One region of the Oerskovia sp. PE-21s genome, then DNA from elsewhere that is predicted to be linked to it. Evidence: predicted binding sites of a transcription regulator. Region 1 holds the regulator's gene; each other region holds the start of a gene.
What was found. The regulator LexA, encoded in region 1, represses DNA repair genes until DNA is damaged. The targets are predictions, from matches to a motif close to TCGAACANNTGTTCGA.

Region 1 (10,205 bases):
CGACGAGGCCGCGGAGCTCCTGGGCGAGGACGACCAGGCCGCACGCGCCCAGGCCAAGGCCGAGGCTGCCGAACGGGCGGCCAGCCTCGACTACGCACGGCAGGTCCTCGAGTCGTCCGGTGCCGGCGGCGGGATCGTCGGTGCGGAGATCCTCGCCGACCGGTTCGCGGGGGGCGGTTCTCGCCTGACCACGGCCGAGCGCGCGGCCCAGGACCGCACGTGGACCTACGCGCACGTCGTGGTCGACGAGGCGCAGGAGCTGTCCGCGATGGCGTGGCGGGCCCTGGTGCGGCGCTGCCCCACCCGGTCGATGACCATCGTCGGCGACGTCGCCCAGACGTCCTCGCTCGCGGGAGCACGGTCGTGGGCGAGCATGCTCGACCCGTTGCTGCGCAGCTCGTGGCGCCTCGCGACGCTCACGGTCAACTACCGCACACCCACGCAGATCGCCGACACCGCACAGCGGTTCGCCGCGGCCCACCGTCTCCCGACGTCCTCGCTCACCTCGGCACGAGACGTCCCGGGAGCGATCGTCCTGGCCCCCGTCGCGGGCGGGGAGGACCCGCTGGCCGAGGTGGCCGCCCGGGTCCGGTCGGCCCTGGCGGAGTTCGTCGGGCCCGACGGCGCAGGCCGGGTCGCGGTCGTCGCGCCGGCGGACCGGCTGACGGACGTGCGCGAGCACCTGACCCGCGTCCACCTGACCGACCCGTTGCTCACCGGCTCCGCGGCCGAGGTCGAGGGCGCCCTGGGAGCCGCGCTCACGGTCCTGAGCCCGACCCAGGCCAAGGGGCTCGAGTTCGATGCGGTCGTCCTGCTGGAGCCCGCCGACGTCCTCGCGGCGACCTCCGGGGCGTCCGAGCTCTACGTCGCGATGACCCGCCCGACGCAGCGGCTCGTGGTGGTGCACTCACGCCCCCTCCCCCAGGGCTTCGCCGACTGACCGGAGGAGATCGCGTCGTCCGAGGGACAAGACTCGTTTGGTGCTCGCACCAACTCGGCGCACCATAGACACGTGCTACGCGCCCTCCTCCTTGAAAACCTGCACCCCCTCGCCACCTCGATCCTCGAGTCCGCCGGTATCGACGTGACCGTGCGCACCGGGGCCATGGACGAGTCCGAGCTGATCGAGGCCCTCGAGGGTGTGAACATCCTCGGTATCCGGTCCAAGACCAACGTCACGGCCCGCGTGATCGAGTCCTCCCCGGACCTGATCGCGATCGGCGCGTTCTGCATCGGGACCAACCAGATCGACCTCAAGGCCGCGGCGTCGCACGGCGTCGCGACCTTCAACGCGCCGTTCTCGAACACACGCTCGGTCGTCGAGATCGCGCTCGCCGAGATCATCGCGCTGACCCGCCGCCTGACCGAGCGCGACCGCGCGCTGCACGAGGGCATCTGGGACAAGTCCGCCGAGGGCGCCCACGAGGTCCGCGGCCGCACCCTGGGCATCATCGGGTACGGCAACATCGGCACGCAGCTCTCGGTGGTCGCCGAGGCGCTGGGCATGTCGGTCGTCTTCTACGACACGGCCGAGAAGCTCGCCCTGGGCAACGCGCGCCGCATGGACAGCCTCGACGAGCTCCTCGAGACGGCCGACGTCGTCACGCTCCACGTCGACGGGCGCGGTGGCAACGCCGGCCTGTTCGGCGAGAAGCAGCTCTCGCGCATGCGCCAGGGCTCGATCCTGCTCAACCTCTCGCGCGGCTTCGTCGTCGACACCGTCGCGCTGCGCGAGGCGATCCTCTCCGGGCACCTGTCGGGCGCAGCCATCGACGTGTTCCCCGAGGAGCCCAAGAAGCGCGGCGACCACTTCGACTCGGAGCTGCGCGGCCTGCCGAACGTCATCCTCACCCCGCACATCGGCGGCTCGACCGAGGAGGCGCAGGAGTCCATCGGCCAGTTCGTCGCCGGGAAGCTCCGCGATTACCTCGCGACCGGGTCGACGACCCTCAGCGTCAACATGCCGAACCTCGCGCTCGAGCAGAGCACGGGCGTCAGCCGGATCGCCCACCTGCACCGCAACACCCCGGGCGTGCTCGCGGCCGTGAACGCGGTCCTCGCCGAGCACGGCACGAACATCGAGGGCCAGATGCTCGCGACGCGTGGCGAGCTCGGCTACGTGGTGACCGACGTCGGCGCGGAACTGCTGCCCGCGGCCATCGAGGAGCTGCAGGCCATGGACGCGACCGTCAAGCTGCGCGTGCTGTCCTGACCGCAGCCCGCGGGACATGAGGAAGGGGACCAGCCCGCCGGGCTGGTCCCCTTCCTCATGTCGTGCAGGTGCGGGGGAACCTTGCGGGTTCCCGGCCGCCACTCAGCCGGACTTGCGGCGGAACGTGCGCTGCACAGGTCCGACGGTCTCCGACCCGTGGACGGAGCCCGTGTTCGAGCCGCCGTCCGCAGTGCGGTGGCTCGCGGCGTTCTTGCGGTCGAGCGCCTCGCGGAACTTCGCCTTGGCGTCCTCGCTGGGCGTGGTCGCGGGTGTCTCGTCCTTGGACGTCGTCATCGGCGGGCCTCCTTCTCTCGGTGGATCAGGCGCGCCGTCGGGCGCTCCCGTGCCCCAGCCTGTCGCACCCGGCGAGGTAACGCCAGCGAATACCACCGGGTACGGTCGAGACATGTCGCACAAAGCGCCGGAGCCGGGCTCCGGGATGCCCTTCGCCCGTGCCGGACGCTCCGGCCTCGTCCTGCCCCGCCTCTCCCTCGGCCTCTGGCAGAACTTCGGGGAGTCGACGCCCTTCTCCGCGCAGCGCGAGCTGGTCCTGCACGCCTACGAGCGGGGGGTCGTGCACTTCGACCTCGCGAACAACTACGGGCCGCCGCCCGGGTCCGCAGAGGCTGCCTTCGGGCGCCTGCTGGCCTCGGATCTCCGAGGGCATCGCGACGAGCTCCTGATCTCGACCAAGGCGGGCTACCGCATGGGCCCAGGGCCCTACGGCGAGGGCGGTTCGCGCAAGTACCTGCTGTCGTCGCTCGACGCGTCGCTGCGCCGACTCGGCACCGACCACGTGGACGTCTTCTACTCCCACCGGTTCGATCCCACCACGCCGCTCGAGGAGACGATCGGTGCACTCGCCACGGCGGTGTCCTCGGGCCGGGCCACGTACGCGGCCGTCTCCTCGTACTCGGCGAGGCGTACGACCGAGGCCCTCGCGGTCGCCGACGACCTCGGCCTGCCCCTGGTGCTGCACCAGCCGTCGTACTCGATGCTGAACCGGTGGATCGAGGTGCCCGACGCGAGCGGACGCAGCCTGCTCGACGTCGCCGGCGACTCGGGCACCGGACTGATCGCCTTCTCGCCGCTGGCCCAGGGCATGCTCTCGGACCGGTACCTCGACGGCGTACCGTCCGACTCGCGCGCGGCTCGCTCGGTGTCGCTGCGGCCCGAGCACCTCGCCCCGGAGAACCTGGCCCGGATCCGCGCGCTGCGCGACGTCGCGGCCGGCCGCGGCGAGCCGCTCGCCCGGACGGCGGTCGCCTGGACGCTGCGCGACCCGCGTGTCACGTCGGTCCTCGTCGGGGCCCGGACCACGGCGCAGGTCGACGACAACCTCTCGGCCCTCGACGCGCCGCCGTTCACGACCGACGAGCTCACGGCGATCGACGCCGTGACGACCGAGCTCACGCCCGACGGGAGCCGTCGACCTCTGGACACCGGCATCAACATCTGGGCGGCGCGCTCGAGCGACCTCTAGCAGGGCCCTCGCGACCGCCTGCTGGTCCCGAGCGAGGGATCAGGCGCGATCCGGGACCACGTCGGCCGCAGGCTCGTCGTCCGTCGCGCCGGCCTCGGACCCGGCACCGCCGAACGCCGCCTCGCGCTCCTCACGCTCGGCCCGGAGGGAGTTGATCGCCGACTCGAAGTCCTCGAGCGAGTCGAACGCCTGGTAGACGCTCGCGAACCGCAGGTAGGCGACCTCGTCGAGCTCCCGCAGGGGACCGAGGATGGCCAGCCCGATCTCGTACGCGTCCAGCTCCGCGCTACCACCGGCCCGGAGCGACTCCTCGACCTTCTGCGCGAGGACCGCCAGGTCGTCCTCGTTGACCGGGCGCCCTTGGCAGGCCTTGCGCACGCCGGTCACGATCTTCTCCCGGCTGAACGGCTCGGTCACTCCAGAGCGCTTGACGACCGACAGGCTCGCCGTCTCGATCGTCGTGAAGCGGCGGTTGCAGGCAGGGCACTGTCTGCGACGACGGATCGAGGCACCGTCGTCGGAGGTCCGCGAGTCGACGACCCGGGAGTCCGCGTGCCGACAGAACGGACAGTGCATGAGGCGGTACTCCTGTGGGTCTGCGCGAGTGCTCCGTGGCGGTCGCCACGGACGGTGCGTCCCGAACCTATGTCTCGACCCTGACGAGGCGCAAGGCGCCCCGCCACGACGAGACAGCACGACGCGTTCCACACGCCGGTCAGCACACACATGAGAACGGAGGTGGCCGATGATCGGCCACCTCCGTCGGGACGCCCCCGTCCCCATCTCACGTCCGCGACTCGCCTCGCGAACGTCGACGCAACTGCGGAGACGCGCTGGCGCGCCCCCTCCTCACCGACCGACCCCCCAGCCGGGTTGGTGAGGCAGCACTAACTTAGGGGAACCTAATGCGATTGCGCAAGCCCTCCGGGCACGGGCCCTCACAGCGAGGGCAGCATCACCCCGGGCCGAAGGGCTGCCGACGCCTGAGCGGCACGGAACCCTCGACCGGTCAGCGCGCGAAGTCGGGGTCGACCGGCAGCAGGAGCTGCTGCCCGACCTGGAGCCCGGTCGACGAGAGGTTGTTGAGCTCGGCGAGCTCCGCCATCACGTCTCGCACGTCCCGGCCGCCCGATGCCAGGGCGGACGCGTGCTGCCACAAGGTCTCCCCCGCCTCGACGACGTGGATCCGGACCTCGACCGGCTCGCCGGGGCCGGACGCCACCGCACGGGCGCCCCACAGGGCCCCGAGTGCGAGGGCCGTCGCGACGAGCAGTACCAGGACGACACGGCCTCGCGTGGTCAGCCGCAGCGGAGCCTCGGCCTGACCCTGAGGACGACGCTCGACACGCCACCCGTCCGTCGCGCCCATCGCGGTGATCGCACTCATAGCCACTCCTTCGTCCGTGGCGCCCGAACCGCCTTCCCCGGTCGCTTCGAACACCTGTTCGTCGAACATCTGTACGATTTCTATCACCGTCGGGCGCCGGTGTCGAGACATGCTCGAACATGTGTTTGATTCGTGTCGCCGCGTGACCTACGCTGTTCGAGTACTGGTCGTCCGATATGTCGGACGCCTGGGGGTGGGACGTCTCGCCCCCGGGCTGACGAGATCGCCGCGGCCACGCTCAGGAGCCGGTGCCGCTCGCGGCGCCCCTCCGCAGGACAGGGACCGAGACGGCCGAGCAGGGCGGAGACGACGATGGCGGGACGGGTGGCCGACACCACGGGCAGGCTCGCGAAGGTGCACGAGCTGCCCGACGGCACGACGGGCGGGGACGGTCTCACACCGCGCCAGCGGCTCGTGCTCGAGACGATCCGCGCGTCGGTCGACCAGCGGGGCTACCCGCCGAGCATGCGCGAGATCGGCGAGGCCGTCGGCCTGACGAGCCCGTCGAGCGTCAAGCACCAGCTCACGACGCTCGAGCGCAAGGGCTACCTGCGTCGCGACCCCAACCGCCCCCGCGCGATCGAGGTCGTCCAGCACGACGACGCGCGGTCCATCGCAGCGCTTCCCGGCAGCGCGTTCCCGCGCGTCGAGGGCATCGACACGACCGAGGACTCACCCGAGCGCCCCACGCCGTCGTACGTCCCCGTCGTGGGACGCATCGCCGCCGGTGGTCCCATCCTGGCCGAGCAGGTCGTCGAGGACGTGTTCCCCCTCCCCCGCCAGCTCGTCGGCGACGGCGAGCTCTTCCTGCTGCGCGTGGCCGGTGACTCGATGATCGACGCCGCGATCTGCGACGGCGACTGGGTCGTGGTCCGTCGCCAGCCCGTCGCCGAGAACGGCGAGATCGTCGCCGCGATGATCGACGGCGAGGCGACCGTCAAGACGTTAAAGCGCATCGACAAGCACGTGTGGCTCATGCCGCACAACGCGGCGTACCGGCCCATCTCGGGGGACGACGCCCAGATCCTCGGCCGGGTCGTCTCGGTCCTGCGGAGCCTCTGAGCACAGCGTCCCGCCGGCCCCCAGGGACCGGCGCTCAGCACGACGAAGGGGACGGCCCGGTGGGCCGTCCCCTTCGTCGTGCCCGGCGCCCGTCACGGGCACCGGGGGGACGACTACAGTCCGAAGCTCTTGGCGACGGCGCGCACCGAGTCCGCGGACGCCCGGAGGCCCGCGAGCTCGTGGTCCGACAGCGGGACCTCGATCCGCTCACCGCAGCCACGCCGCTCGAGCAGCGAGGGGACGGAGAGGCAGACGTCGCTGATCCCGTGGAAGTCCTCGAGGAGCGAGGACACCGGCAGGACCCGGTGCTCGTCGTCGAGGACGGCCTCGATGATGCGGGTCGCGGCGAGCGCGACGGCGTAGTTCGTGGCGCCCTTGCCCTCGATGATGCGGTAGGCCGACTGCACGACCTCGTGCGCGATGTCCTCGCGCACCTCGGCCGTGAGCGGTCCCCGACCCTTGAGCCCCTGCCACTCGAGCAGCGGCACCCCGCTGATCGTCGCCGAGCTCCAGAGCGGGATCTCGCTGTCCCCGTGCTCTCCGGCGATGTACGCGTGCACGTTCTGGACCGCGACGCCGCAGTGCTGCGCGACGAGGAACCGCAGCCTCGAGGAGTCCAGGACCGTGCCGCTCCCGAAGAGCTGGTTCGGCGGCAGTCCCGAGTACTTGAGGGCCGCGTACGTGACCACGTCGACCGGGTTGGTCACCATGATGTAGACGGCGTTGGGCGCCACCTCGACGAGGCCGGGCAGGATCTTGCGCACGAGGGAGATCGTCGCCTCGGCGAGGTCCAGCCGTGTCTGCCCGGGCTTCTGCTTGGCCCCGGCGGTGAAGACCACGACGTCCGCGTCGGCGCACACCGCCACGTCGTCGGAGCCCTCGACCTTGGCCATGGGCATGAACTGGATGCCGTGCTGGAGGTCGAGGACCTCGGCCTCGACCTTGGTCCGGTTGATGTCGAGCAGGCTCACGGTGTGAGCGGCTCCACGCATGAGCGCCGCGTAGGCGAGGGTCGATCCGACGGAACCTGCGCCGACGATCGCGAGCTTGGTGGTACGGGCGGGCACTGTGCCTCCTGGACGTTGAGCACCGGACGTCGGTCGCTGCACGAGCGTCACGACGTCCGTCGCGTGGACTACCAGGTCTCAGCCTAGGGCGGACAGGCGCTCGAGCGCAGAGAGGACGACACGTCGGTCCGTCGTGGTCCAGAAGTCCGGCATCGACTTCGTGAGGTACGAGCCGTAGCGAGCGGTCGCCAGACGCGGGTCGAGGACAGCGACGACGCCTCGATCGGCCGTCGACCGGATGAGCCGTCCGGCGCCCTGCGCGAGCAGCAGCGCGGCGTGGTTGGCCGAGACCTGCATGAAGCCGTTGCCGCCCGCGGCCTCGACCGCTCTCGCGCGGGCCGACTTCACCGGGTCGTCGGGCCGCGGGAAGGGGATCCGGTCGATCAGGACGAGCTGGCAGCTCGGCCCGGGGACGTCCACGCCCTGCCACAACGAGAGCGTGCCGAACAGGCACGTCGCGGGGTCCGCGGCGAACTCCTTGACGAGCGTCGGGAGCTGGTCGTCGCCCTGGCACAGGATCGGGACGTCGAGGCGCTCGCGCATGGCCTCCGCGACCGCGAGCGCCGCTCGCCGCGACGAGAAGAGCCCGAGGGTGCGGCCGCCTGCGGCGGTGATGAGGTCGGCGATCTCGTCGAGCTGTCCGTCCGTGGCGGCCTCCCGGCCGGGCTGCGGCAGGTGCTTGGCGATGTAGAGGATGCCCTGCTGGGGGTAGTCGAACGGGCTGCCGACGTCCACGCCGGTCCAGGTGGCGCCGTCGTCGTCGAGGCCCAGCGAGCGGGCCACGGGGTCGAACGTGCCGCCGAGTGCGAGCGTCGCCGACGTGAAGACGCCCGTGCGCTCGGTCAGGAGGTGCGTGCGGATGAGGCCTGCGACCGCGAGGGGCGCGGCGTGCAGCTTGCTCACGCCGTCCCCGCTCCACCGTCCGTCGTCGCCCGCGCGCGAGCACCACAGGACGTCGTGCCCCGTGGGGTCCTGGGCCATGCGCTCGGCGATCTCGAAGACCTGGAGCATGGTCGCCTGGGCCATCTTCATCCCGGTGTCCGGCTGGGCCCCCGGGCCCCCCGAGGTGTCGGGCTTGAGCGCGCTCAGCACGGTGCGGGCCGCGTCACGGACGGCCGCGACGGCCGAGCGCGCGTCGTCGGGCAGGCCGTCGGGGAAGCGCTCCGCGGGGAGCGAGGTCACGACGGTCCCGAACGCCCCGGTCGCGAGGTCGAGGTCGGTGGTCTGGACCCCTCCGTGGCGGCGGGCGAGGCGAGCGGCGTGCTCGATGATGGGCACCGACAGGTCCGCGGTCGCGGCGGCCGTGACGCGGTCGCTGAGCTCGTGGGCCTCGTCGACGACGACGACGCCGTGCTCGGGCAGCACACCGGGCGATCCCGACGCGGCGATGCCCAGCATCGCGTGGTTGGTCACGACGACGTCGGCCTCACGCGCGCTCGTGCGCGCCTGGTCGGGGAAGCAGTCGTCGATGAGGGGGCACTTGGCGCCCAGGCACTCGAGCGCCGTGACCGAGACCTGCCGCCAGGCCTTGTCGGAGACGCCCGGGACGAGGTCGTCCCGGTCCCCGGTCGTGGTCTCCTGCGCCCACTCGCGCAGCCGCACGACCTGCTCTCCCAGAGCCGCGGCCCCCGACGCCGCTCCAGGTGCAGGGTGCTCGGCGACGCCCGCCCGCTCGCCGCCCGTGGGCAGGTCGAACAACGTGGGCTCGTCGGCCGGGTAGCCGCCTTCGATCTTGTGCTGGCACAGGTAGTTGTGCCAGCCCTTGAGGAGCGCAATGCGTGGTGGACGCGGCAACCGGTCCGCGACCGCCTGGGCCACGAGTGGCAGGTCGCGCGTGATGATCTGACGCTGGAGGGCGAGGGTCGCGGTCGAGACGATGACGCGCTCGTCCTCGCACACTGCGTGGCGGACGGCGGGCACGAGGTAACCGAGCGACTTGCCGGTGCCCGTCCCGGCCTGGACCAGCAGGTGGTCGGGGCCGCCCGAGCCGTCGATCGTCCGCGCGACGTTCACGGCCATCTGGTGCTGGCCTGCGCGGCGGCCGCCGCCCAGCGCGCCGACGGCGAGGTCGAGCAGCTCCTCGACGTCGGGGGTCGCGGGGCCCGTGGTCAGGGTGGTGGTGGTCTCCTCGGGCACCCCGGAAGTCTACGTGGGGCCACCGACACGGCCGGGCGCGCCCCCGTGGTTCCGCCGGGCCAGGCGCGTGCCCGGTCCGGCGGACGCGACCTCAGGCCCGGACCGCGACCGCGTTGAGCTCGAGCGCGAGCCCTTCGTCGACCCGGCCCAGCAGGCGCGTCCCGGTCTCGACGTGCTCCTCGAGGTCGATCTCGCCCGTGAGGTGCACGCGGTTGACCAGGTCGCCGCGGTGGTAGGGCACCACGACGTCGATCGAGACGTCGGGGCGCGGCAGCTCGTCGGAGATGAGCTGGAGCAGGTCCTCGATCCCCTGCCCGGTGTGCGCCGAGACGAGGATCGTGCGGCGCTCGCGCCCCCGGATGCGTGCGACGACGTCAGGGTCCGCGACGTCGACCTTGTTCAGCACGACGACCTCGAGCACCTGGTCGATGCCGGGGATGTCGGCCAGCACGTGGCGGACGGCCGCGATCTGCCCCTCGGGGTCGGGGTGCGACGCGTCGACGACGTGGAGCAGCAGGTCGGCCTGGCCGACCTCCTCGAGCGTCGAGCGGAACGCCTCGACGAGCTGGTGCGGCAGGGACCGCACGAACCCGACCGTGTCGGCGAGCGTGTACACGCGCCCGTCCTCGGTCTGCGCGCGGCGGACCGTGGGGTCGAGGGTCGCGAACAGGGCGTTCTCGACGAGCACGCCCGCGCCCGTGAGGGCGTTGAGGAGGCTCGACTTGCCGGCGTTGGTGTAGCCCGCGATCGCGACCGACGGGATGGCGTGGCGCTTGCGCGAGGACCGCTTGGTCTCGCGGCCCGGCGCCATCGCGGCGATCTCGCGGCGCAGCTTGGTCATGCGGTCGCGGATGCGGC
Region 2 (10,205 bases), on a different contig from region 1:
CCGCGGTGCGCGAGGTCCGCGAGGAGACCGGGCTGCACCTGGACCCCACCGCGCTCGAGGGCCCCGTGTGGACCCGCTCCGCGATCTTCGACTTCTACCGCGAACGCTGCCGGCAGGACGAGGTCTTCTACCTCGCCCGCCTCACCGACCAGCACACGAACCGTCCCCTGACCCGCGACGGCTGGACCGAGGTCGAGCACGACGTCGTCGACGAGATGCGCTGGTGGACCCTGCCCGAGCTGCGCGCCGTGACCATCGAGGTCTTCCCCGCCGGGCTGCCCGACCTCCTCCAACCGCTCCTGCACGGCTGGGACGGGAGCACCCGCCACCTCGGCGAAGCCACCGAGTAGCCCGCCGGGCCCCACCCGCCCGGCGAGCACCCGGGCCGAGCACCGCCGTCGGGCACCCACGCAGCGCGCGGCAGGCGGCGCGTACGATGGGCGATCGTGAAACCGGTCATTGGAGTCCTCGCCCTGCAGGGCGACGTCCGCGAGCACGTGGCCGCCCTCGAGGTGGCCGGCGCCCGCGCCGTCACCGTGCGGCGCCCCACCGAGCTCGCCGCGATCGACGGCCTCGTGCTGCCCGGCGGGGAGTCGACCACGATCGACAAGCTGCTGCGGATCTTCGAGCTGTTCGACCCGCTGCGCACCGCGATCGGCGCCGGGCTGCCCGTGTACGGGTCGTGCGCGGGCATGATCCTGCTCGCCGACCGCGTCCTGGGCGCCACGCACGACCAGCAGACCCTCGGCGGACTGGACGTCACGGTGCGCCGCAACGCGTTCGGGCGCCAGGTCGACTCGTTCGAGTCGTCCGTCGAGATGTCGGGCGTCCGCGGCGGGCCCGTGCCCGCCGCGTTCATCCGCGCCCCCTGGGTCGAGGAGACCGGCCCCGGGGTCCAGGTCCTGGCACGCACGCGCCACCGGGGCGCCTCGGTGCCCGCCGCGCCGGCCCAGGCCCCGGACGCGGCCCCCTCCGCGGGCGCGGGCGAAGACGCAGGTAGAATCGTCGCAGTACGTCAGGGAACGTTGCTCGCCACCTCCTTCCACCCCGAGATCACGGGCGATGCGCGGGTGCACGAGCTCTTCGTCGCAATCGTGAAGGAGTAACAGGGGTATGTCAGGACACTCCAAGTGGGCTACGACCAAGCACAAGAAGGCCGTGATCGACGCCAAGCGCGGCAAGCTGTTCGCCAAGCTCATCAAGAACATCGAGGTCGCGGCCCGCACGGGCGGCGGGGACCTCGCCGGTAACCCCACGCTCTTCGACGCCGTCCAGAAGGCCAAGAAGTCCTCGGTCCCCAACGACAACATCGACCGCGCCCTCAAGCGCGGCTCGGGCCAGGAAGCCGGCGGCGCCGACTACCAGACGATCATGTACGAGGGCTACGGCACGGGCGGCATCGCCGTCCTCGTCGAGTGCCTCACCGACAACAAGAACCGCGCCGCCGCCGAGGTCCGCATCGCGTTCACGCGCAACGGCGGCCAGCTCGCCGACCCGGGCTCGGTGTCCTACCTGTTCTCCCGCAAGGGCGTCATCGTGGTCCCCAAGGAGGGCACCACCGAGGACGACGTCATGGAGGCCGTCCTCGAGGCGGGCGGCGAGGAGGTCACCGACGAGGGCGACACGTTCGAGATCCTCACCGAGGCCACCGACCTCGTCGCGGTCCGCACCGCGCTGCAGGACGCCGGCATCGAGTACGACTCCGCCGACGTCGTCTTCCACCCCTCCATGGAGGTCGAGGTCGACGCCGAGGGCGCCCGCAAGATCCTGCGCCTCATCGACGCCCTCGAGGACAGCGACGACGTGCAGAACGTCTACGCGAACTTCACCGCGAGCGACGAGGTCATGGCCGAGCTCGAGAACGACGACTGACCCACCCCCTGGTGTGACGAAGGGCTCCCGCGCGACCGCTCGCGTGGGAGCCCTTCGTCGTGGGCGGCCCGTGAGAAGGTGAGCGCGTGCGCGTGCTCGGAGTGGACCCAGGACTGACCCGTTGCGGGATCGGCGTCGTCGACTCGCTGCCCGGACGGCGCGCCCGCATGGTGGCGGTCGGGGTCCTGCAGAGCCCGCCCGACCAGTCGGTCGACCTGCGCCTGCTCACCATCTCCCAGCGCCTCGACGTGTGGATGGACGAGCACGTCCCGGACGTCGTGGCCGTCGAGCGCGTCTTCGCGCAGCACAACGTCAGCACCGTCATGGGCACCGCGCAGGTCGCGGGTCTCGCGATGGTCGCCGCGGCCCGTCGCGGCGTGCCCGTCGCGATGCACACCCCCAGCGAGGTCAAGGCCGCCGTGACCGGCACCGGCCGCGCCGACAAGATCCAGGTCCAGCGCATGGTCGCGCGCATCCTCGAGCTCGGCGAGCTGCCCAAGCCCGCCGACGCCGCCGACGCCCTGGCCCTCGCGATCTGCCACCTGTGGCGCCCGGCGGGCGCCCTGCAGGGCGGGGACCGGCACCAGCTCACGCCCGCGCAGCGCGCCTGGGCCGCGGCCGAGCAGGCCTCGCGCGGCCGACGCGGCTGACACCGGCCCCACGTGCCCGACGGCGAGGCTCGACCGGGAGCACCGCCGCCCGTTGCTAGAGTGGCCCACGGTTCGTACAGGTGTTCGGGACCGGCCGCTCGTGGCCGGGACCCGCGAGGAAGCATGGAGGCACAGTGATCGCTTCGCTGTCGGGCACGGTCGCGGACGTCCGCCTGGACCGCGCCGTCATCGACGTGGGAGGCGCCGGGGGAGCCGTGGGCTACCTCGTCCACGCGACCCCCGCGACCCTGTCCGCGCTGCGCGTGGGCGAGCCCGCGCGCCTGGCCACGAGCATGGTCGTCCGCGAGGAATCCTTCACGCTGTTCGGGTTCGCCGACGACGACGAGCGTGCCGTGTTCGAGGCCGTGCAGACCGTCAGCGGCGTCGGCCCGCGCCTGGCCCTGGCCATGCTCGCGGTGCACACGCCCGACGGGCTGCGCCGCGCCGTCGCGGGGGAGGACATCGCCGCGCTCATGCGCGTGCCCGGCATCGGGCGCAAGGGCGCCCAGCGCATCGCGCTCGAGCTCGGCGACCGGCTCGGGGCCCCCACCGGTACCGGCGCGGACGACCCGGCCGGAACGGGCGGCGCCGGCGGTGCCGTGGTCGACGACCAGCGCGACCAGGTCGTCCAGGCGCTCGTGGGCCTCGGGTGGAACCCCAAGGCCGCCGAGGACGCCCTCGCCACCGTCCTGACCCAGGCCGGGGCCGACGCGGTCGCGCCCGACGAGATCGCCGGCGCGCTGCGCGCCTCGCTGCGGGTCCTGGGCGGCCCCCGTGGCTGACTTCGACCGCGTCGGCTACGAGGAGGGGAACGAGCCGTTCACGTCCGAGCGGATCGTGACCTCGACGGCCGACGACCTCGAGCGAGCGGCCGAGGCCGCCCTGCGTCCCAGGCGCCTCGAGGAGTTCGTCGGGCAGCTCGTCGTGCGCGACCAGCTCTCCCTCGTGCTCCAGGCGGCCCTCGCACGCGGGGCGACGCCCGACCACGTCCTGCTCTCGGGCCCGCCCGGGCTCGGCAAGACGACCCTCGCGATGATCATCGCCGCCGAGCTCGGCACCTCCCTGCGCGTGACGTCCGGCCCCGCTATCCAGCACGCGGGCGACCTCGCCGCGGTCCTGTCCTCGCTCGAGGAGGGCGAGGTGCTGTTCATCGACGAGATCCACCGCCTCGCGCGCCCCGCCGAAGAACTCCTGTACGTCGCGATGGAGGACTTCCGGGTCGACGTCGTCGTCGGCAAGGGGGCCGGGGCCAGCGCCATCCCGCTGTCCCTGCCGCCGTTCACCGTCGTGGGCGCCACCACGCGCGCCGGGCTCCTGCCCGCCCCGCTGCGCGACCGCTTCGGGTTCACCGGACACCTCGACTTCTACTCCGCCGAGGAGCTCGAGCGCGTCATCATCCGCTCGGCCGGGCTGCTCGGCGTCGAGATCAAGCACGCCGCCGCCCACGAGATCTCGGGCCGTTCCCGTGGTACGCCCCGTATCGCCAACCGGCTGCTGCGCCGCGTGCGCGACTGGGCACAGGTGCGCGGCGACGGGACCATGGACCTGCGGGCCGCCCGCGCGGCACTCGAGGTCTACGAGGTCGACGAGCTCGGCCTCGACCGCCTCGACCGGGCCGTCCTGGGCGCCCTGTGCACGCGGTTCGGCGGCGGCCCCGTGGGCCTGAGCACCCTCGCCGTGACCGTGGGGGAGGAGTCCGAGACGGTCGAGACCGTCGCCGAGCCCTTCCTCGTGCGCGAAGGGCTGATCGGCCGCACCCCGCGCGGTCGCGTCGCGACCCCCGCGGCCTGGGCGCACCTCGGGCTGACCCCGCCCGACCCGCTGGCGCCCCGCGGACCGGGCGGCGGACTCGGGCAGCGGACGGGCTCGGCGAGGTCGGGCGGAACCCTGTTCGACACGGGGGCCTAGACTGGAGGAATCTGAGCGGCGGAACTCCACGGCCGGACGGTTCGTTGGTGATCCGTACGCGTGCGCCTAGACTGCCGCGCAGATCCCAGCACAGAACAGGAACCGGTCACCCCGTCATGGACTTCAGCCTCATCCTCATCCTCGCTCTCGCCGCCGGAGCGATGTTCCTCATGACCAACCGGTCACGCAAGGCCCAGAAGGAAGCAGCCGCCTTCCGCACCAACCTTGCCCCCGGCCAGGAGGTCATGACCGGCTCCGGCCTGTTCGGGACCATCGTCGACGTCGACGAGGAGAAGGACATCATCACGATCGAGTCCACCCCCGGCACCCAGACGCGCTGGCTGCGCGCGGCGATCGCCAAGCTCGTCGAGCCGCCCGTCGAGGAAGAGGGCACCGACGAGCTTGCCGAGGGCACCGAGAAGGACGCGGTCTACGGCGACGCGACCGCCTCCTCGGCGGACGACGACGTCCTGGACGTCCCGGACGACCTGTCCGGGCTCACGGACAAGCCGGGGGACAAGCGGGACGACGGCACCGACAGCAAGTGACACCACGTCGCACCCCGATCCCGGGGTGCGACGTCGACCCGCGCCATCTCGCGATGTCGCGCGCACGAGAAGAGACGGATAGTTGGCCACCTCCAACACACGACGCGCCAGGCCCGTACGCACCCTGGTAGCCCTCGCTGTACTGATCCTCGCGTTGTTCGCGTCGATCTTCGCCGGCACCAAGTGGTCGGACGCGAGCCTCACCCCCGGACTCGCCCTCGACCTGGAGGGCGGCACGCAGATCATCCTGACGCCGATCGCCTCCGAGGGGAAAGTCACCGACGAGACGATCACGCAGGCGATCAACGTGATCCGCCAGCGCGTCGACTCCTCGGGCGTGACCGAGGCCGAGATCACCAGCCAGGGCAACAACATCGTCGTCGGGCTGCCCGGCACCCCGAGCGACGAGACGCTCGACCTCGTGCGCAAGTCCGCGCAGATGCGGTTCCGCCCGGTCCTGACCGTCGGCGCCCCCACCCCGGTGGAGACCGAGACCCCGGCCGAGGCTCCCGCTGAGCCTGAGACGCCCGTCGTCCCCGCTAACCCGAGCGACCTCGCCCAGATCACCCCGGCGATCCAGGCCGAGTTCGACGCGCTCGACTGCACCGACCCCAAGAACCTCACCGGTGGTCTGGGCGACCAGCCCGACGCACCCCTGGTCACGTGCGCCGACGACGGCAGCGCCAAGTACATCCTGGGACCGGTCGAGATCGAGGGCACCGAGATCTCCAACGCGAGTTCGGGCATGGGCACCACGGCGCAGGGCGTGAGCACCGGCCAGTGGGTCGTCAACCTCGAGTTCAACAACGAGGGCACCGAGGCCTTCAAGGACACGACGACGCGCCTCTTCTCCCTGCCCTCCCCGCAGAACGCTTTCGCGCTCGTGCTCGACGGGCTCGTCATCTCCGCCCCGACCGCCAACGCCGTCATCACCGACGGCAAGGCCGAGATCTCCGGCAGCTTCACCCGTGAGAGCGCGGCCCTGCTGGCCAACCAGCTCAACTTCGGCTCGCTCCCGCTGACCTTCGAGGTCCAGAGCGAGCAGCAGATCTCCGCGACCCTCGGCAGCGAGCAGCTCGAGAAGGGCCTCATCGCGGGCGCGATCGGCCTCCTGCTCGTCGTCATCTACTCGCTCTTCCAGTACCGGGCCCTGGGTCTGGTCACGGTCGCCTCGCTCGGCATCGCCGCGGTCCTCACCTTCGGGGTGATCCTGCTGCTGTCCTGGACGATCGGGTACCGCCTCTCGCTGCCCGGTGTCGCGGGCATCATCGTCGCGATCGGTATCACCGCGGACTCGTTCATCGTGTACTTCGAACGCATCCGGGACGAGCTGCGCGACGGCCGCACCCTGAACTCGGCCGTCGAGAAGGGGTGGGACCGCGCACGCCGCACCATCCTGGCCTCCGACGCGGTCAACTTCCTCGCCGCGGTCGTGCTGTACTTCCTGGCCGTGGGCGGTGTGCGCGGCTTCGCGTTCACGCTCGGACTGACGACCCTGATCGACCTGATCGTGGTCTTCATGTTCACGCACCCGGTCATGCAGCTCCTCGCGAGGACCAAGTTCTTCGCCAGCGGGCACCCGGCCTCGGGTCTCGACCCGCGCCGCCTCGGAGCGACCACCCGCTACGCCGGACGGGGGCGGGTCGCCCGCCCCGGGACCACCGAGGACAAGGACGCACCTGTCACCGACGCCCCCGTCGACGAACCGTTCGGCAGCCCCACCCGTGAGAAGGTCGGTGCCGGCGCGAGCCTCCAGGGCGCGACCGGGGGCGAGGGCACCCGCCTGACGATCGCCGAGCGCCGCGCCGCGGCCCGGCGGGCGGCCGAGTCCGACGCCCCCACCACCGGCTCCTCGACCGAGGGCGACAAGAACGAGGAGAACCTCTGATGGCGCAGGGATTCGCCCAGTGGGGCAACGACCTCTACACGGGTCGCAAGTCCTACCAGATCGTCGGCCACCGCCGCCGCTTCTACATCATCGCGATCGTGATGGTCGTCCTGTCGTTCGGGGTCCTGCTCACCAAGGGCTTCAACCTCGGCATCGACTTCCGCGGCGGCTCGGAGTTCGTCGTCTCCAACGTGAGCGACACCAGCCAGCAGCCCGCGATCGACGCCGTGGCCGAGGTCGCGCCGGACGAGGTGCCGCGCGTGACGACCGTCGGTGGAAGCGCGATCCGCGTCCAGACCGACCGCCTGACCGCGGACGAGGTCACCGAGGTCCGCGACGCCCTCGCCGGGGCCCACTCCGTGACCGAGAACGACGTCACGACCGCGTTCATCGGCCCCAGCTGGGGCAAGGACGTGTCCCAGAAGGCCATCACGGGCCTCATCGTCTTCCTGGCCCTGGTGGGTCTCGTCATGACGATCTACTTCCGCAACTGGCGCATGGCGGCGGCCGCGCTCATCGCGCTGTTCCACGACCTCATCATCACGGTCGGGATCTACGCGGCGATCGGCTGGGAGGTCACCCCCGCGACCGTGATCGGCTTCCTGACGATCCTCGGGTACTCGATCTACGACACGGTCGTGGTCTTCGACAAGGTCCGGGAGAACACGCACGGCATCCTCGACCAGACCCGCAGCACCTACGCCGAGCGCGCGAACCTCGCGGTCAACCAGACGCTCGTCCGGTCGATCAACACCTCGGTCGTGGCGCTGCTGCCCGTGAGCGCCATCCTGTTCATCGGCGCGTTCCTCCTGGGCGCCGGCACGCTGCGCGACATCTCGCTCGCGCTGTTCGTCGGTATGGCCGTCGGTGCCTACTCCTCGATCTTCCTGGCCACGCCCTTGGAGGTCACGCTGCGCGAGCGCGAGCCCGCCATCAAGGAGCACACCCGGAAGGTCCTGGACAAGCGCGCCGCGAAGGTCGCCGACGCCGCGCAGTCCTCGGACGGCACGGCCAGGGACGCGGCGCTGGCCGCCGCCGGGGTCCAGGGTGCGGCCCAGCTCCAGCCGGGCTCCCACCAGGGCGTCAAGGCGCAGCCGCGACGCAAGCGGGGGCACTGACCCCTCATGAGCACCAGCAGCATCCTTCCCGTCGGGCTGACCGGCCTGGGGGACGAGCGCGCGGCCGAGGTCCTCGGACTGATCCGCGACGTCCCGGACTACCCCCAGCCCGGCGTCACGTTCCGTGACATCACCGGTCTGCTCGCCGACGGCAGGGCGCTCGGCGACGTGGTCGACTCCCTCGCGGCCTTCGCCGCGGGGGGCGTCGACCTCGTCGCCGGTCTGGAGGCCCGCGGCTTCCTGATCGGCGCCCCGCTCGCGACCCGCCTCGGCGTCGGCTTCCTGCCGCTGCGCAAGGCCGGCAAGCTCCCTCCGCCTACCGAGACGGTGACCTACGACCTCGAGTACGGCACCGCCTCGATCGAGCTGCGCACCGGGACGCTGACCCCCGGCGCGCGGGTGCTGGTCGTCGACGACGTCCTCGCCACGGGCGGGACCGCCTCGGCCGGCGCCGAGCTGGTCGAACGCTGCGGCGGGGTCGTGGTGGGCGTCGCGTTCCTGCTCGAGCTCGACGGTCTGGGAGGTCGCGAACGGCTCGCGGGCCGCCAGGTCGACACGCTCCTGCGCGTGGAGTCGTAGGATTGCCACTCCGACGGACGTCGAGATTCTCCGGCGATCAGGGTGAGGAGGCACGCATGAGCGAAGAGACACGGACCGGTCGGTCCACGAGCGACAGCGGGCAGTCCTCGGCAGCACGGGTACGTTCACGGTTGGTGCGGTTCGGGGTCCGGGGGAGCCAGGGCGGCATCCCCGCGCTCGAACCCGTGCTCCAAGCGGTGCGGACCAACCACCCCAAGTCGGACCTCTCGGTCATCGAGCGTGCTTACGCGACCGCGGAGAAGGCCCACCGCGGCCAGCTGCGCAAGAGCGGCGACCCGTACATCACGCACCCCGTCGCGGTCGCGACGATCCTCGCCGACCTCGGCTTCGACGGTGCGACGCTCGCCGCCGCACTGCTCCACGACACGGTCGAGGACACCGAGTACTCGCTCGAACGCCTCACCGAGGAGTACGGCGAAGAGATCGCCATGCTGGTCGACGGCGTCACCAAGCTCGACAAGGTGACGTACGGCGACGCAGCGCAGGCCGAGACCGTGCGCAAGATGGTCGTGGCCATGGCCCGCGACATCCGCGTGCTCGTCATCAAGCTCGCCGACCGCCTGCACAACGCCCGGACCTGGAAGTTCGTCCCGTCGTCCTCCGCCGAGCGCAAGGCCCGCGAGACCCTCGAGATCTACGCGCCGCTCGCGCACCGCCTCGGCATGAACACCATCAAGTGGGAGCTCGAGGACCTGTCGTTCGCGACGCTCTACCCCAAGGTGTACGAGGAGATCGTGCACCTGGTCGCCGAGCGCGCGCCGGCCCGCGAGGAGTACCTCGCCGTGGTCCGCGAGCAGGTGACCGCAGACCTGCGCACCGCGAAGATCAAGGCGACCGTGACCGGGCGCCCCAAGCACTACTACTCGATCTACCAGAAGATGATCGTGCGCGGGCACGACTTCGCGGAGATCTACGACCTGGTCGGCGCACGCGTCCTGGTGGACACCGTGCGGGACTGCTACGCGGCGCTCGGCGCCCTGCACGCGCGATGGAACCCCGTCCCCGGGCGGTTCAAGGACTACATCGCGATGCCGAAGTTCAACATGTACCAGTCGTTGCACACCACGGTCATCGGCCCCGGCGGCAAGCCCGTCGAGATCCAGATCCGCACGCACGACATGCACCGGCGTGCCGAGTACGGGGTCGCGGCCCACTGGAAGTACAAGGAGGTCGCGAAGTCGAGCGGCGCTCCGGACACCGCCTCGACCGACATGCAGTGGCTGCGTCAGCTCGTCGACTGGCAGCGGGAGACGGCGGACCCCTCGGAGTTCCTCGACTCGCTGCGTTTCGAGATCGGCGGCGCCGAGGTCTACGTCTTCACGCCCAAGGGCGACGTCATCGCGCTGCCCGCAGGCTCGACCCCCGTCGACTTCGCGTACGCCGTGCACACCGAGGTCGGCCACCGCACCATGGGTGCGCGCGTCAACGGCCGGCTCGTCCCCCTCGACTCCACGCTCGAGAACGGCGACGTCGTCGACGTCCTGACGTCCAAGTCGGAGACGGCGGGACCCAGCCGGGACTGGCTCGCGTTCGTCTCCAGCCCGCGTGCCCGCAACAAGATCCGCCAGTGGTTCTCCAAGGAGCGCCGCGAGGAGGCCGTCGAGCACGGCAAGACCGCGAT
Region 3 (10,205 bases), on a different contig from region 1:
GCACGCGCGGACCTCGGCCGCCGCCGAGGGGCCGGTCAGCGCCTCGACGCGCTCCTCGCCCGGCTGGGGGGCGGGGGCCTCGCGGGTCGCGAAGAAGTCCCACGTCGAGACCGACTTCTCGCTGTCGGGCTCGCGCAGGATCGTCGGCAGGTCCTCGCTCGCGCACCGGTCTCCCAGGACCGTGAGGGTCCCGCGCGGCAGGCCCGCGCTCACGACGTGCTCCCCGAGCTCACCGTCCTGGGCCACGCGCGCCAGCAGGGTCGCGATCGCCTCGGGCGAGCCCATGCCCCACAGGCCGACACGCTCGTGGTGAGCGCCGCCGTCGGGCACCTGCCCCTCACCGAGAGGGACGGGCGCCGCCACGCTCAGCACGCACGCGTGCTCGTCCTGCCACACCCCGCGCACGTCCCACTCGGGGAGGTCCACCAGGACAAAGGGGTGGGAGGCCCACCGGTCCGTCAGACCGGTCGAGCCTCCCAGCGTCCTTGCCTGCGTGCGGGTGTCCGGGGCGCTCACGCCTTCCCGGCGGCGGCAGGAGCGTCAGCGGCCTCCGCCGCTGCGTCCGGCGCGGGCGCGGCCTTGGGCTTCGCGTCGACGCCCGCCTCCTTGCGCTGCTGCGCCGTGATGGGCGCGGGCGCCTGCGTGAGCGGGTCGAACCCGCCGCCCGACTTGGGGAACGCGATGACGTCGCGGATCGACTCCGACTTCGTCAGCAGCGCCACGATGCGGTCCCAGCCGAACGCGATGCCGCCGTGCGGCGGGGCGCCGAACGCGAAGGCGTCGAGCAGGAAGCCGAACTTCTCCTGGGCCTCCTCCTCGCCGATGCCCATGACCGCGAACACACGCTCCTGGACGTCACGGCGGTGGATACGGATCGAGCCGCCGCCGATCTCGTTGCCGTTGCACACGATGTCGTACGCGTACGCGAGCGCCTCGCCCGGGTTCTGCTCGAACGTGTCGATCCACTCGGGCGTGGGCGAGGTGAACGCGTGGTGCACCGCGGTCCAGGCCGAGTTGCCGAGGGCGACGTCGCCCTCGTCGGCGGCCTCACCCGTGGGCTTGAACAGCGGGGCGTCGACGATCCAGACGAACGCCCAGGCGTTCTCGTCGATCTGCCCGGTGCGCTTGGCGATCTCCTGGCGGGCCGCGCCCAGCAGGGCGCGCGACTCGTTGGTCCGGCCCGCCGCGAAGAACACCGCGTCGCCCGGCTGGGCGCCGGTCGCGTCGCGCAGGCCCTCGCGCTCGGCGTCGGACAGGTTCTTGGCGACCGGGCCCGCGAGGGTCCCGTCCTCCTGGAACGTCACGTACGCCAGGCCCTTGGCCCCACGCTGCTTGGCCCACTCCTGCCAGGCGTCGAACTGGCGGCGCGGCTGCGAGGCCCCGCCCGCCATGACGACGGCGCCCACGTACTCGGCCTGGAAGACGCGGAACGGGGTGTCCTTGAAGTAGTCCGTGAGCTCGACGAGCGGGTTGCCGAAGCGCAGGTCCGGCTTGTCCGACCCGTACAGGCGCATCGCGTCGTGGAACGTCATGCGCGGGATGGGCGTGGGGATCTTGTACCCGATGAGGTCCCACAGCGCGACGAGGATCTGCTCGCCGAGCGCGATCACGTCGTCCTGCTCGACGAAGCTCATCTCGACGTCGAGCTGCGTGAACTCGGGCTGGCGGTCCGCGCGGAAGTCCTCGTCGCGGTAGCAGCGGGCGATCTGGTAGTAGCGCTCCATGCCCGAGACCATGAGCAGCTGCTTGAAGAGCTGTGGGGACTGCGGCAGCGCGTACCAGGACCCGGGGGCCAGGCGCGCGGGGACCAGGAAGTCGCGGGCACCCTCGGGCGTCGAACGCGTCAGGGTCGGAGTCTCGATCTCGACGAAGTCCTGCTCGTCGAGCACGCGGCGCGCGGCCTGGTTGGCCTTGGCGCGCAGGCGCAGGGCGTGGGCCGGGGTGGGGCGGCGCAGATCCAGGTAGCGGTGCTTGAGGCGCGCCTCCTCGCCGATGACCTCGGTGCCCTCGAGGGCCGTGGAGACCTGGAACGGCAGGGGCGCGGACTCGTTGAGCACGACGACGTCGCTCACCACGACCTCGACCTCACCCGTGGGGAGGTTCTTGTTCTCGTTGCCCTCGGGGCGACGGGAGACCACACCGGTGACCTGGAGCACGAACTCGGCGCGCAGCGGGTGCGCGATCGACTCGTCGCGGATGACGACCTGGGCGATGCCCGAGGCGTCGCGCAGGTCGATGAAGGCCACCCCACCGTGATCGCGGCGACGATCGACCCAACCGGTGAGGGTGACGGTCTGACCGATCTGCTCGGCCCGCAGGGAGCCGGCTGTGTGGGTGCGAAGCACGGAGAGAGTCCTTCCGGAACATGCCGGGGCGCACAGTGGCGTCCCGGGATGGGAGTGGGGAGTGCGCAGACGACGCACTCGGACGAGTCTAGTCTGTGGGCGGACCACGTTCAGGAGAACCCACCGGGAGGCACCCATGGCCAGGCGGATCGCGACCACGGACCGGATCGGACGCGCGGAGCTCGTCGCGTTCCTGCGCGCCAACCGGCGGGCCGTGCTGCTCACCCGGCGCGCGAACGGCGCCCCGCAGATGAGCCCCGTCACGTACGGGGTCGACGCCGAGGGGCGCGTCGTGGTCTCGACCTACCCCGACCGCGCCAAGGCCGTGAACCTGCGGCGCGACCCCGCCGCGTCGCTGTGCGTCCTGGGCGAGGACTTCGACGACGCCTGGGTCCAGGTCGACGGCACGGCCGAGGTCATCGACCTGCCCGACTCGGTCGAGCCCCTCGTCGAGTACTACCGGTCGGTCGCCGGGGAGCACCCCGACTGGGACGAGTACCGCCAGGCCATGGTCGCGCAGGGCAAGTCGCTGCTGCGCGTGACGATCACGGGTTGGGGCCCCGTGGCCACGGGCGGTTTCCCGGCACGGCTCGCGCAGGACTGAGCGCGGGCCGTCATGGCCCGGCGCGAGATGGTCAAGCGCTCGACGTCCCGCGCGACGCGTGCCGGACGACGTACTCCGGTCCGACGTCCACGGACAGCCACGCCCACTCCGACTTCGCGTCGTACGGCTCCCAGGAGACGGCGCACGCGAGGACCACGACCTCGCCGTCCTCGAGCGCGGGCAGGTTCCACTCGAGCCCGGGGCGCTCGGCGGTTCCCCGCTGGTCCTTGGCCGCACGTGGCAACCCGAGCCTGCGCGGCACGTCGTCCACCAGCGACAGGTCGCTCGCGAGCCCGGGGTAGTCGGACCTCCATCGCGCGGGACACAGCCCTCGGAGAACGAGGCCCCAGAGCCCCTCGCTGTCCGGCCCGCCGATGACCAGCTCCGTACGACCGTCGTCGGCCGCGAGCGCCGCGAGGTGCTGTCCGTCGACGATCCCGACGTCGAGCCCGACGCGTCGATCAGCCATCTGGACGCGCAGGCTCGTCTCGACGAGCGCTCCCAGCGCCTGGACGCGCCAGGCGACTCCCCAGGTCGTGGCCGGAGACCTTCCCTCCTTGTCGAAGGTCGGCAGGGGCGTGAGGATCTGCTCGAGCGACCAGGAGGGGCCGCGACGGTGCAGCAGCCGGCCGCCGGCAGGCAGGGCGAACGCGGAACCAGGAGCGCTTCCCGTGTCTCTCCCGGCGCACCGAGCGGACAGGACGACGTCCCCGAACGGGGTCCGGACGTGCGACGCCACGTCCCCCAGGGCAGGCAGCCCACGAGAGGTCGGCCAAACGAGTGTCATGGTGCGAGAGCGTAGTCCTCCTCACGCGAGCCTGGCCTAGAAGAGCAGCTGCTCGGCGCTCGCCGCCGCGCTCGGGCTCGTACGTCCGGACGGTCCACCGCGGTCCCGGTCCTGCACCACCAGGCTCCCCGCCGGATAGGCCCCCTCGTCGTGCCGCGCTCTCTCGCCAGGGGTCTCGGGGTGCCACGCGGTCCGGGCGTGCCCGGACGTGCGTGCCTGGGCCCGGTGACCGGCGCTCGCGAAGCCGCGCTCGACGAGCAGCGGCCGCACGCGGTCCCACAGCCAGTCGCGGTACGCGCGGCTCGCGTACGACCCGCCCGCGTAGACGCGCTCGTAGCCCGAGACCCGCTCGGGGTGGTCGCGGCGCAGCCAGGCCATGAACCACTCGCGGGTGCCGGGCTTGAGGAACAGCGGGAGCACCGTGGCGCCCGTCGCGCCCGCCTCGTGGACCGCGTCGAGCAGGCGCGTGAGGTGGTCGGTCGAGTCGGTGAGCCACGGCAGCACGGGGGCGATCATGACCCCGCACGGCAGCCCCGCCGCCCGGGCGGCGCGGATGAGGTCGAGGCGGGCGCGCGGCGTGGGGGTGCCGGGCTCGACGGCCTGCTGGAGGTCCTCGTCGACGAAGGCCAGGGAGACCCCGATGCCGACGTCGACGTGCTCGACCGCCTGCGTCAGACGCGGCAGGTCGCGGCGCAGGAGCGTGCCCTTGGTGAGGATCGAGAACGGCGTGCGCGAGGCCTCGAGCGCGTCGATGATCCCCGGCATGAGCCGGTAGCGTCCCTCGGCGCGCTGGTAGGGGTCCGTGTTGGTGCCGAGCGCGACCGCGTCGCCCGTCCAGGACGGCTTGGCGAGCTCGGCCCGCAGCACCTCGGCAACGTTCATCTTCACGACGATCTGGCTGTCGAAGTCCTCGCCGGGGTTCATGTCGAGGTAGCGGTGCGAGGGGCGGGCGAAGCAGTAGGAGCACGCGTGGGAGCATCCGCGGTACGGGTTGATCGTCCAGGTGAACGGCATGCGGGACTCCCCCGGCACCTTGGACAACGCGCTCTTGGCGAGTACCTCGTGGAACGTGACCCCGGCGAACTCCGGCGTGCGCACGGTCCGCACTAGCCCCGCCATGCGGCTGAGCCCGGGCAGCGCGCCGTCGTCCGCCGTGATCGCCTGCCCGTCCCACCTCATGGCGCTATTCGAACACATGTTCGATCACGTGTCGATGTCGATGTCGACGCCGACGGCGGCTGCGGACTGCTAAGCCGATCCCCGCCGCCAGCACCCAGCGGTCGATCTCCGGCTCGGCGTCGGCGACACGCTCCCCGCGCACCGCGAGCCCTCGCCCATGACCGCGTCGGGAGCGAGGGTCGCGTAGACCTCGGGCGCCCGGCCGAGGCCGCTCATGGCGTGCGTCGTGACGGGGCAGGGTCGTCGCGCCCGCGAGCGAGACTCCGTCGAGGAACGGCGACATGATCATGGGCGGGCGCTCGGTCCAGATCGGGGCTCGCGAGGATCGCGGTGTCGTACCAAGCGAGGTCCGTCAGTGGCTCGACGATCTGCGGGTGGACCGCGTTCGGGAGAACTCTCCCCCGGAGGCACGCATGACCAGACGGATCGCGACCACGGACCGGCCCGGGCGCGCGGAACTCGTCGCGTCGACCGCGAGTGGCGCGGCGTCGTCTCGACGCGAGACACTCGCACCTGTCGATGGACTCACGACACGTCGTCCCACGGAACTGGGTGAGATGAGATGACTTTCCGCCGCGCAACACCTATAGCAGAAAGTGCGCGAAATGCCGCTCAGCATTGATCCGGTCTGGGCCAAGGGCGTTCTCGATTGGTGGATCGAGCACGCCGACGCCGCGCTGCTTGACGGCCGGTCTCATCGAGAGTTCGCGTTCTGCGCTTCAGGTCCTAGGACTGACGCAATGCTCGCTCGAGAGCACCAGACACGGCGAGTGATCAGCACCGTTCTGGGGGTGACAAAGGTTGACGCCTTGGTGCGTCCGCTCAACAGTCACAACTTCGTTGAGCTCCAGAACGGCCTTGACCTCGCCAGGCGCGCTCTTGGCAAGCTCGCCACCGATGCTGAAACAGCGCAGCACATCACGGGCACCTCGGCGCCGACAATGGCTGCCGACTCATTGCACCCGCTGATCTGGGACGCGGCAGCCAAGTTGTGGGGCGACGGGCATCACGGCTCGGCAGTGCAGCGCGCTGCAACCTTTCTGAACGCACATGTCCAGGAACTCACTGGACGACGCGACATGTCCGACAGTGCGCTGATGGCGCAGGTGTTCTCACCGAACCAGCCCGAGCCCGGGAAGCCACGCCTTCGATGGCCCGGCGACGACTCGGACCTCACGGTCCGGGCTATGCGATCGGGACTGCTTCAGTTCGGCCAAGGGTGCTTCCTCGCGATCCGGAACCCAGCGACGCACAGCACGGAGGATCTGCCCGCTCAGGAAGCACTGGAGCAACTCGCGACCCTCAGCACTCTTGCACGTTGGATCGATGGGTGCGAACTCGCGGAACAACATGACTGACGGTTGGACGATTGCAACAGCGGTCGGGACGATTCTGGCTGCCGCCGTTCCGGCGGTGCTCTTCTTCGTAGAGCGCGCGGAAAGGATGAGGGCACAGACGGCGCTCGACGAAGAACTTCGACGCCAGGCACGCCATGAGGCCGAGCGGGCCAAGTCCGAAACGATGACCGAGGCACGGAGGGTCGCGATCTGGAATGAGTCTGGATCCAACGGGTCTGCGGTCACAATCCACGTCCTGAACGGATCGTCGGATCCGGTCTACCAGGTGGCGGTGTCCACCGAACCGATGAGAACAACTGAGGGTCGTCACGTGACCCTTGGAGTTGGGTGGTGGGACGTGCTCCTGCCCGGTGAGCACGTGACCGAATCCACCCATCAGGCTGCCCCGATGCCTGCGTGGGTGGATTTCGTGGATGTACGAGATCGGCGGTGGACGCGACGTAATGACGGCAGTGTTGAGCGGCACACCCACAGACAACGCACCACGTAGTCGCGCCCACCCCGCCGCATCGGACCGATTTGCGGAACACGCGTTCGATGACCGGCCATGTTGGGCCCCTCACACCCGAGCGTCCTCGCGGCCCTGAACGACCTACGCGTGAGGCCCGGCAGGGAACCCCTACCGGGCCTCACGCACGTCCGCCCGGGTCAGCGCCCGGGCAGCGGTCTCACTCCCCCGCCGGGACGACCCGCGGCCACAGGTCCTCCTCGGACGGGGCCCACGTCGCCGGGTCCGCAGCGACCTGCTCGCCCGAACGGATGTCCTTGACCTGGTGAGCGACGACCTCGCCGTCCGCACCGATCCCCGCGGGGAACCACACGAACGGGATGCCGCGACGGTCCGCGAACTTGATCTGCTTGCCGAACTTGGCCGCACTCGGCGCGACCTCGACCGGGATGCCGCGCGAGCGCAGCGCCACCGCGACCGCGTCCGACGCGGGCCGCGTCTCCTCGCTCGTCACCGCGACCACCACCGCGCTCGGCACCGACCGCGTCGAACGGACCAGGCCCGCGCTCAGCAGCCGCGAGACCAGGCGCGAGACGCCGATCGAGAGCCCCACGCCCGGATAGGTGTTCGCACCGTCCGAGGCCAGCGTGTCGTAGCGCCCGCCCGAGCAGATCGACCCGAGCTGCTCGTGCCCCACCAGGACCGTCTCGTAGACCGAGCCCGTGTAGTAGTCCAGGCCGCGCGCGATCTTCAGGTCCGCGACCACGACGCCCGGCGCCCGCACGGCCGCCGCGTCGATCAGCGCCGACAGCTCGCGCAGGCCCTCCTCGAGCAGCTCCGAGGTCACGCCGTGCTCTGCCGCGAGCGCCCGCACCCGCTCCGCGACGGTCGCGTCCGATCCGGAGATCGCCGCGAGCGCCAGGCACGCGGCCGCCTGCTCGGGCGTCGCGCCCGTCTCGGCGACCAGCAGCGCCGCGACCTTGTCCGGCCCGATCTTGTCGAGCTTGTCGATCGAGCGCAGCACGCCCTCGACGTCGTCCAGGCCCAGCCCACGGTAGAAGCCCTCGGCGACCTTGCGGTTGTTCACCAGGATGCGGACCTCGGGGACGCCGATCGAGCGCAGCTCGCCCAGCGCCTCGGCCATGACCAGCGGCAGCTCGACCTCGAAGTGGTAGGGCAGCTCGCCCGCACCCACGACGTCGATGTCCGCCTGCACGAACTCGCGGAAGCGCCCGTCCTGGGGGCGCTCGCCGCGCCACACCTTCTGGATCTGGTGGCGCTTGAACGGGAACGCCAGGTGCCCGGCGTTCTCCAGCACGTACCGCGCGAACGGCACCGTCAGGTCGAAGTGCAGGCCGAGCTGCTTGTCCCCCTTGCCGCCTCGGTCCCCCGCGGCCCCCTCGGACGAGTCGGCCTCCTCCTGGAGGCGGCGCAGCACGTACACCTCCTTGGAGGTCTCGCCCTTGCGCAGCAGCTGGTCCAGGGGCTCGACGGCCCGCGTCTCGATCCCCGCGAAACCATGGAGCTCGAACGTGCGACGCAGCGTGTCGAGCACGTGCTGCTCCACGACGCGTCCAGCAGGGAGCCATTCGGGGAAACCGGAGAGAGGTGTAGGTCGGGCCATGGGACCCGATCCTTCCAGACGTACCGACCGAACGAGCAATCGATTCACAGGCCCCGCAGGTACGGGTTGGTGCGGCGCTCGCGGCCGATCGTCGTCAGGGGCCCGTGACCGGGAACCACCTCGAGGGAGTCGTCGAGGTGCCCGACGACGTCGCGCAGGGTGCGCTGCATCGTCTCGCCGTCTCCCCCGGGCAGGTCGGTCCGCCCCACCGAGCCGGCGAACAGGACGTCTCCGGCGAGCACGATCCCGGCCACCTGGCCGTCGCTCGCGCCGCCGCCGTCCTGGTCCCCTGCGGCGACCGGGAGGTAGAGCGTCGAGCCCTGGGTGTGGCCCGGCGCGTGCAGGGCGTCGACCAGGACGCCGCCCAGGTCGAGCCGTACGCGCGGGTCGGCCACCGACGTGCCGCCGGGACCGCGCACCAGCGAGGCACCGGACCCACCGCCCGAGCCGAACGTCCGTACCTCACGGGGTTCCTGGTAGTCCTCGATCCTGGCGCCACCTGCCGCGAGCGCCGCGGCCAGCGGCCCGCTCGTGAGCGGCCCGTCCGCCGGGGCCCCGTGCTCGATCGTGCCGAGCGGGTCTGCGAGCCGGTAGGCGTCGCCCGCGTGGATCCACAGCGGCACCCCGTAGAACTCGCACAGCTCGGCGGCGTCCCACGTGTGGTCGGCGTGCCCGTGCGTCGCGAGGACCGCGGTCGGCGCCAGGCCGTGCTCCCGCACCAGCTCCGCGACTCCCGGGGCGACCCCTGCCCCGGCGTCGACGATCACGCACGGGCGAGCGACGCCGTCGGGCAGCGTGCCGCGCGCCCCGGGCGCGACGATCGTGCAGTTGGTGCCGAACACGGGTGCGACCACGAGAAAGACGTCCATGCCAGGACAGTACCGACCTCACAAACAGGACACCTGATACCGGACCGTGACCTGAATGGCGGAAAGTCACCGCGCCGGAACGCTCCCGATGCCTAGACTGTCCTCTGAAACCGTGGACCACCCGTGCAATCACGCGCCTTCGCGCCGGCACGCGGACCTGCCCGTGGCGTGAGACGAAGGAGTTGGGGTGTCAACGAGCAAGCGCGAACGCGAGCGTGCCCGCCTGCGGGAGCAGAAGTGGACCCAGCGCCAGGCCACGGCTCGCGCCCGCAGGCGTCGAGCGTGGACGATCGCCGGCGCGGTCGCCGGGGTCGCGGTCGTCGCAGGAGTCACCGTGCTCGCCGTCAACGCCAACGCCCCCGACAAGACGTTCACCCTGCCCCCGGCCTCGGCCGCGCAGGACCGCGAGTGGACGGGCGAGCTGCGGACCAGCGCCGGAGACGTCGCCTTCACGCTCGACGGGCAGACCGCCCCCCAGGCCGTCGCGAACTTCGTCTCGCTCGCCCACGAGAAGTACTTCGACGGGACCGACTGCCACCGGCTGACCACCGAGGGCATCTTCATCCTGCAGTGCGGAGACCCCACGGGCACCGGCACCGGGGGCCCGGGCTACGAGTTCGGGCCCGTCGAGAACGCCCCCGAGGACGGCCTCTACCCGGCCGGCACCATCGCCATGGCACGGACCGAGGCCGGTACCGACACCATGGGCAGCCAGTTCTTCCTCGTCTACGAGGACACCACCTTGCCGACCACCACGGGCGGGTACACCGTCTTCGGCAAGATCACATCCGGCTTGGACGTCGTCCGAGCAGTCGCTGACGCGGGCACAGCGGACGGGACCGGCAACGGCTCCCCCGCCACCCCGGTCACCATCGAAGGAGTTGAGACCCAGTGAGCGAGAGCACCGAGAACCACGCGAACTCTCCGGCGCAGGCATCCGAGGAGGCCCCCGCGACGGAGCAGGTCGAGGTGCCGGCGGTCGCTGAACCGA

Region 2: the regulator LexA is predicted to act here: its motif matches at 2,595-2,610, upstream of ruvA (Holliday junction branch migration protein RuvA).
Region 3: the regulator LexA is predicted to act here: its motif matches at 4,924-4,939, upstream of ACZDYF_RS06845 (Rv2578c family radical SAM protein).

What each region holds. Positions count from the first base shown of each region.
Region 1 is NZ_JBUXJM010000010.1:51,644-61,848, reverse strand. It holds gene ACZDYF_RS17205 (HelD family protein) at 1-940, shown strand, start outside; gene serA (phosphoglycerate dehydrogenase) at 1,013-2,212, shown strand; gene ACZDYF_RS17195 (DUF5302 domain-containing protein) at 2,315-2,506, opposite strand; gene ACZDYF_RS17190 (aldo/keto reductase) at 2,619-3,695, shown strand; gene nrdR (transcriptional regulator NrdR) at 3,735-4,271, opposite strand; gene ACZDYF_RS17180 (LysM peptidoglycan-binding domain-containing protein) at 4,705-5,082, opposite strand; gene lexA (transcriptional repressor LexA) at 5,395-6,144, shown strand; gene ACZDYF_RS17170 (L-lactate dehydrogenase) at 6,258-7,211, opposite strand; gene ACZDYF_RS17165 (ATP-dependent DNA helicase) at 7,290-9,347, opposite strand; gene hflX (GTPase HflX) at 9,439-10,205, opposite strand, start outside.
Region 2 is NZ_JBUXJM010000003.1:219,149-229,353, reverse strand. It holds gene ACZDYF_RS06945 (NUDIX hydrolase) at 1-350, shown strand, start outside; gene pdxT (pyridoxal 5'-phosphate synthase glutaminase subunit PdxT) at 444-1,106, shown strand; gene ACZDYF_RS06935 (YebC/PmpR family DNA-binding transcriptional regulator) at 1,114-1,872, shown strand; gene ruvC (crossover junction endodeoxyribonuclease RuvC) at 1,959-2,522, shown strand; gene ruvA (Holliday junction branch migration protein RuvA) at 2,657-3,304, shown strand; gene ruvB (Holliday junction branch migration DNA helicase RuvB) at 3,297-4,430, shown strand; gene yajC (preprotein translocase subunit YajC) at 4,547-4,978, shown strand; gene secD (protein translocase subunit SecD) at 5,061-6,866, shown strand; gene secF (protein translocase subunit SecF) at 6,866-7,984, shown strand; gene ACZDYF_RS06900 (adenine phosphoribosyltransferase) at 7,991-8,563, shown strand; gene ACZDYF_RS06895 (RelA/SpoT family protein) at 8,620-10,205, shown strand, end outside.
Region 3 is NZ_JBUXJM010000003.1:203,356-213,560, forward strand. It holds gene ACZDYF_RS06825 (GNAT family N-acetyltransferase) at 1-516, opposite strand, end outside; gene aspS (aspartate--tRNA ligase) at 513-2,345, opposite strand; gene ACZDYF_RS06835 (PPOX class F420-dependent oxidoreductase) at 2,482-2,949, shown strand; gene ACZDYF_RS06840 (hypothetical protein) at 2,981-3,736, opposite strand; gene ACZDYF_RS06845 (Rv2578c family radical SAM protein) at 3,773-4,915, opposite strand; gene ACZDYF_RS06850 (TIGR02391 family protein) at 5,521-6,273, shown strand; gene ACZDYF_RS06855 (hypothetical protein) at 6,266-6,763, shown strand; gene hisS (histidine--tRNA ligase) at 6,942-8,345, opposite strand; gene ACZDYF_RS06865 (MBL fold metallo-hydrolase) at 8,390-9,214, opposite strand; gene ACZDYF_RS06870 (peptidylprolyl isomerase) at 9,402-10,109, shown strand; gene ACZDYF_RS06875 (DUF349 domain-containing protein) at 10,106-10,205, shown strand, end outside.